2 linked regions of the Desulfitobacterium hafniense DCB-2 genome follow. The protein of the gene in region 1 binds, or shares a complex with, the protein of each later gene. Links are inferred from orthologs where the notes say so. Each region holds a gene or a part of one and is shown on either strand. Other genes may lie near its edges.

What was found.
Region 2: the proteins of dnaG (region 1) and dnaB are in contact, whole or in part, in a crystal structure (PDB 2R6A), measured with the Geobacillus stearothermophilus proteins. The link is inferred for Desulfitobacterium hafniense DCB-2 from one-to-one orthologs. Residues at the interface, in WP_049624496.1 of Geobacillus stearothermophilus: Lys456, Leu457, Leu458, Pro459, Ala460, Asn463, Ala464, Leu467, Leu535, Leu536, Ile537, Ala538, Gln544, Glu545, Asp548, Tyr549, His552; in WP_033016901.1 of Geobacillus stearothermophilus: Ser13, Glu15, Ala16, Gln18, Glu91, Leu92, Asp94, Ala95, Val96, Pro97, Thr98, Ala99, Ala100, Asn101, Tyr104, Tyr105, Ile108.

Annotation. Positions count from the first base shown.
Region 1 is NC_011830.1:4,460,670-4,463,857, reverse strand. The notes cover bases 323-3,188. They hold dnaG (DNA primase), read left to right. Parts: upstream 323-736; coding sequence 737-2,641; downstream 2,642-3,188. Other genes in these bases: rpoD (RNA polymerase sigma factor RpoD), read left to right, coding at 2,628-3,188; DHAF_RS21050 (GerMN domain-containing protein), read right to left, coding at 323-434. Outside these bases: more of DHAF_RS21050, read right to left, coding at 1-322. UniProt on the Escherichia coli protein: RNA polymerase that catalyzes the synthesis of short RNA molecules used as primers for DNA polymerase during DNA replication.
Region 2 is NC_011830.1:5,252,621-5,255,910, forward strand. The notes cover bases 172-3,139. They hold dnaB (replicative DNA helicase), read right to left. Parts: upstream 2,339-3,139; coding sequence 1,004-2,338; downstream 172-1,003. Other genes in these bases: purB (adenylosuccinate lyase), read right to left, coding at 172-731; lonC (Lon family ATP-dependent protease), read right to left, coding at 2,359-3,139. Also shown: more of purB, read right to left, coding at 1-171; more of lonC, read right to left, coding at 3,140-3,290. UniProt on the Escherichia coli protein: The main replicative DNA helicase, it participates in initiation and elongation during chromosome replication. Travels ahead of the DNA replisome, separating dsDNA into templates for DNA synthesis.

The sequences.
Region 1 (3,188 bases):
TCTTCTCCTGTGGCCCCGCCCTCAAAATTCTCTCTGAAGGAATGGGACAGATTAAGGGTGGCGACACCGTCTTTAATCTTAACATCCAAAAGCTTGGTATCCTTTGGGAGGGGAGCCACTAAACCTGAAGGAGGATTTGCGAACTCCTTGAACATTCCGGCGATAACTTCTTCGCTTGCTGCTTTGGCCACGTTTATTGTCCGCTCAGTGGGATCAAGACCTGTTGCATCCGACGTAGGGAAATACATCGTAACTTTCACGGTTTCTGCGGGAGCCGGTTCAACCGGGTCGGGATTCTGGGGATCATTTACATTGGGGGGAGGGGGTGGGGGAGTATTCTTCGTGGTGTCATCGGATCCACAGCCTACTAAGCCAAAGGTTAAAAGGAATATGGAAAATGCGATCATCAAACAGCGGAATTTAGTCTTGCACATAGGACCGTCCACCTTTCTGAGTCATTTTTGAAGTTTAGGATCATGGTGCAACCTGACTCATCTATGTATAAAGTTTAAGCATTGATTCCATTTTAGCACGAAAAGCAGAGGAGGAAAAGCAATCTGCCGCGGATAGTGTGAGAAGAAAGAAAAAGTCGAAATAAAGGAGGAAATAGTTAAGGAAGGTAGAATAATATTTATAGACTCTAAATATATCTAGACTATATATTGTACACCAAAAAAGTCTGATTTTAAAGAGAAAGTGAAAAAGAGGATTCTTGAGTTTTTTGGCGAAACAATAAATGTATTATTATCTTGACAATCTGTCAAAAATATGGCATAGGGGTGGCGAATTACAAGCAGTGGACTACAGAATTCCTGAGGAGATCGTTGAAGAAGTCAGATTGCGTTCCGATATCGTGGATACAATTTCCGAATACGTACGGCTTCAACGGAAAGGGAAGAATTACCTGGGCCTCTGTCCGTTTCATGCGGAGAAAACCCCGAGTTTTACGGTGACCCCGGACAAGCAGATTTTTTATTGCTTCGGTTGCCATACGGGCGGTAATGTATTTTCTTTTTTAATGAAAAAGGAAAACTGGAATTTTGTCGAAACGGTGGAGCATTTAGCTCAAAAACACGGTATTGTTCTCCCGGAGAAAGAGCTTTCACCCCGTGAGAAAGAACAACAAACCCGTCGACGTCGTTGGGAAGAGATTCACGATTGGGCAACGGGTTATTTTCATGAGGTCCTGCTGCATAGACCTGAAGGAGAGCCTGGAAGGCAATACTTTCAGCAGCGAGGGATGGACGAGGAGACCATCAAGCAATTTCGTTTAGGTTATGCCCCCGATCGATGGGACGGACTGCTTGAAGCCCTCAGCGCCCGGGGGGTAAGCCCCCAGGAGTTGGCTCAAGCCGGGCTTGCCTTAGAGCGAGACCAGTCGGAGGGAAGGTCCCGTGGCTTTTACGACCGTTTTCGAAAAAGGGTAATATTTGCCATACTCGACTCCCGTCACAAGACCATTGGCTTTGGCGGGCGGGTCTTAGATCATTCTACACCAAAATATCTGAATTCACCAGAGACTGCTTTTTTTAATAAGGGACATCATTTATACGGAATGCACCGAGCTCACCAGGGGATCCGGGAACACGGATTTGCTCTTCTGGCGGAAGGTTACATGGATGTTATCGCCTTACAAAAAGCAGGCTTCAAAAATGCAGTAGCTTCTTTAGGAACGGCCTTAACCCGGGATCAGGCAAAACTGATCCATCGCTACACTGGGCGTGTGGTGGTTGTTTATGATTCGGATCAGGCCGGCACTCAAGCAACCCTTCGGGCGGGTGAGCTATTGCAGGACATGGGTTTTCGGGTAGATATATTAAGGCTGTCCGGGGCTAAGGACCCGGATGAATATCTTAAAACCTTCGGAGTGGAAGAATTTAATAAAGCGTTAGCTCAAGCGGAACCCTATATTCAATTTAAATATCAGGTCCATGTCCAAACGAAACCAACCCTATCAGCTCCGGAGAAAGCAGAATTGGTCCGAGAATTAGCACCGGATATCGTCAAAGTGCAAAGTCCTGTCGAGCGGGAAGGGTATGAGCGGTTTTTGAGTTTGGAGCTGGGTCTGACCTTAGATAGGGTTCAAGAGGAAATTGCAGGATTTGACCGGAAACCTTCGAAAAAGGCCTCTGGAGAGGAATTATTTCGTAACAAACAGGATATTTCTGTAAAAAACAGGGATAATATCAATAGGTGTGCAAATCCGACTCCAAGCGGAGCGTCAGTTCCTGATGGAGTGATTCGAGCTGAGCGAGTTTTGTTGCGTCTTTTGCTTGAACAATTAATTCCTGTCTCAGAATTCAAGGATCAATGGGTCGAGGGATTTTGGAAGGTAGCGTATCATCAGCAGATATTTGATTATATTGAAAAAGCGCGCTGTATCGGCAATGGAGCTTTGTCGGGTATGGAATCGGGCCCTTTGCAAAGCAAAGTAGCCCAGATCATGCTGGAAGACATGGAGCTAGCCAACCCGCAACGACTTTTTCATGATTGCATGAAACAGATTCATTCGATGAGCGAAGAAGAAACTGTGGAAGAGCTTCAGGCTCGAATGGTTGAATTAGAAAAATCCGGCGATTTGACAGGTGCTTTAGCCCTGTTAAAAGAGATAGGAGAGCGGTTGAGAAGTGGCGAAAAGTAAGGTCATGAGCACACAAAAAACAGAAACCAAGAAGGGAGGGGAATCTATGAATGATGACCAATTGAAGGTCGATGCGGTAAAAGAACTGATCCAAAAAGGCAAGAAAAAAGGTTCTTTAACCTACCGGGAGATCATGGATACCCTCCAAGGAATTGAGCTCACAGCCGAACAGATTGATGAAGTGTATGAACAGATTGGCCGGATGGGGATTGATATCATCCCTGAAGCGGGTGAAGTGGAAGCCTTGGAAAAGGTCACGGACGAAATCCCCGATGATGTGGATGACCCTGATGTTGAGGAAGAGGTGGATGTGGATCTTTCCATTCCTGAAGGAGTAGGAATCGATGATCCTGTCCGCATGTACCTTAAAGAGATTGGCCGCGTCCCCCTTCTTACTGCTGAAGAAGAGATTGAACTGGCCAAACGCATGGAACAAGGGGACGAGAGCGCTAAACGCCGTTTGGCTGAAGCCAATTTGCGCCTCGTTGTCAGCATTGCCAAACGTTATGTAGGCCGGGGGATGCTTTTCCTGGATTTGATTCAGGAA
Region 2 (3,290 bases), 790 kb from region 1 along the record:
TGAAGGTTGCGAATCTCTGTGGCCATTTTCTCAAGAGTGCTCCCGAGCAAAGCCAAGGCTGTGACATAGTGGGCATGACGATCCCGCTGAAGAATCTGATTGCTGACCAGGGCAGGCTTAAGCCCTAATTTGGCACAAACCGCTTCTTCAACTTCCGGTGATACATTGGCATAGGTCCCTACGGCACCGGAAATCTTGCCGACCCCGATAGACTCGACGGCGGCTGCCAAGCGCTCGATCTGACGGTCGATTTCAGCCATCCATAAAGCCAGTTTCAAGCCGAAAGTCAGGGGCTCGGCATGAATGCCATGGGTACGTCCCACCATCACGGTAGCTTTGCTTTCCACGGCCCGCTGGGCTAAGGCTTCACGCAGTTCCCGCAAATCTTTAAGCAAAAGCTGCCCGGCATCTCTTAAGACCAAGCTGAGTCCCGTATCCTTAACATCGGAGGAGGTTAGCCCCAGATGCAGATATTTGCCCGCTTCGCCAATCTCTTCCACAACTCCCTGCAAAAAAGCGATGAGATCATGGCGAACCACCTTTTCTATCTCAGCAATTCGTTCCGGATTAACTTTGGCTTTGCTGCGAATCTCGGACAGAGCCTGGGAGGGGATCTCACCCCGCTCAGCCATCACCTCAGCCACGGCCAGCTCGACTTCCAGCCATCGCTCATATTCATAGCCTTCCCGCCATAATTGCCCCATTTCAGGATGTGTGTATCGATTAATCAACAAAAAAGTCCCCCTAAATCTTCATTCCTTTCGGATCCTTATCCGAACGATTCCTTAGTTGACTCCTTAAGCTGGGCCTTACTGGAGTAAGTCCTCAATATTCTTCCCTTAATAACATAAATCATTCTCAGACCTATTTTATCTTAGCAGTCGCCCCTGTTTCTTGTCAATAAAAAATTCGAACGTTAAAGTTCTTTCATTCGTCAATGTTCGCATATATTTAACATTTCTAACAGCACCTATTAATCTGAAAAGCCTAAAGACTTTAGTCCTTAGGCCGAAAGATGCTGGCGATCCAGGTTCACAAACTTTGTAAATTCTTTAAGATAACCTAATTCCACCGACCCCACCGGTCCGTTCCGGTGTTTGGCAATAATGATTTCAGCGATCCCCTTTTTATCCGATTCAGGGTTGTAATATTCATCCCGATAGATAAAGGAGATGACATCGGCATCCGCCTCGATGGCACCAGATTCCAATAAGTCGGACATAATCGGCCGTTTATCCTGACGCTGCTCCACACCCCGGTTAAGCTGAGAAAGGGCGATGACCGGAACATTCAATTCCCGGGCAATCCCTTTGAGCCCCCGGGAAATCTGGGCAACTTCCTGCTGGCGGCTTTCCGCCCGTCTGCCTAAAGACATGAGCTGCAGGTAATCGATGACAATCAGGCCCAGGCCGTGTTCCATCTTTAAACGTCTGGCCTTGGAGCGCAGCTCGGCAAGGGAAATCCCTACGGTATCATCAATAAAAATCTCCGCCTCGGAGAGAGGGCCTACCGCCCGGGTAAGCTTAGGCCAATCCGTGTCCAATAAATCTCCGGTCCGGACCCGCTGCTGATCCACCATCGCCTCTGAGCAAAGCATACGCTGGACCAATTGCTCCTTGGACATCTCCAAGCTGAAGAGAGCCACCGGGACCTTCCCTCTTACTGCGGCATTTTGGGCCATATTCAGCACCAAGGCCGTTTTACCCATGGAAGGACGGGCGGCAATCACGATCAGATCCGAGGGCTGCCAGCCCGAGGTCATGCGGTCCAGTTCCGTAAAAAAGGTCGGAATCCCTGTCAGACTGCCTTTGTTGGCATAGAGGGCTTCAATTTTTTCAAAGGTATTGAGCAGGATATTGCGTATGGACTCGAAGCCGTCTTTCACCTGTCTCTGGGACAGATCCATAATCATTTTTTCGGCTTCTTCCAACAGGGATGTGGCGGCTTCTCCCGGTTCATAGCCTTTCTCGGCAATCTGTCCGCTGCTGCGGATAAGTTGGCGCAATAAGGATTTCTCCGCCACAATCCTGGCATAATACTCACAATTGACTGCAGAGGGGACAGAGCGGGCGATTTGGGAAATAGTGGCGATCCCACCGATTTGTTCAAGGCGTCCGCTTTGGCGAAGACTTTCCGCTACGGAAACCAAGTCAATGGGATCTCCCTTTTCAAAGAGATCCCGCAGAGCGAGAAAGATCTGGCGGTGATTATCCCGATAAAAATCCTCGGGTTGCACTACTTCAAAAACGGAGCTTCCCACTTCCGGATCAAGCATTAAAGCGCCCAAAACCGATTGTTCCGCCTCTAAATTATGGGGAGGAACTTTGGTTAGTTCCATGTCCTTCTCCTCCTAAAACCTTAAAATAAGGCATGTTCAAGGGCTTCCCGGAAAGTTTCGATGGGGATCACCTGGATTCCCTGCAGGCCGGAGGGCACATCTGCTTGATTTTCTTTGGGGATGAGGACGGTTTTTACCCCGGCCTGCTTGGCGCCAAAGATCTTCTCGGCAATGCCCCCTACGGGCCGTACTCTTCCTTGAATGGATATTTCACCGGTGACGGCGATATCCTGCCGCAGCGGTATGTTTTTCAACGCGCTGTAGATGGCCAGGGTGGTGGCGCATCCTGCGGAGGGCCCGTCGATATTCCCTCCTCCGACCACGTTAACATGAACATCGTAATCTTTGAGGTCTTCGCCGGTGAGGGAACGAATCACGGCCGTGGCGTTGAAGACAGCGTCCCGGGCCATGCTGCCGGCGGTTTCATTGAAGCGGATGGTGCCTTTTCCTTCCCGGCCCGGGAAAACGATAGCCTCCAGCTCAAGGACGGAACCGACAAAACCATGAACGCCGAGACCCAATATCTTTCCTGTTTCACCGCGGTCTGCCGCCTTATGGGAGATATAGGGGGTAAGCCGGGCTGAACGCAATACTTCATAAACTTCCTCAGCCTTCACCAGAACTTCCTGTTCCGGATGGCGGTAACGGGACAGTCCATAAGCATCGGTAAGGATGGTATTGGCCTTCCTGCCTTCAAAGACATACTCACTGATAACCTCCGGTACTTTGGCCTCCAGGTTCGCTCCCAGCTTTTGGGCAGCCTGGGAAACGATATGCTGAATATCCCTTGGTTCCAAGGGATTAAAATAAATCTCCCCACAGCGGGAACGCAAAGCAGGGTTGAGTTCCCTGGGATCCCGGGTGGTTGCCCCAATTAACACAAAGTCGGCAGGGGCACCCTCTTCAAAAAGCTTTTTGATATAAAGAGGCACCTGAGGATCGTTGGGGTCAT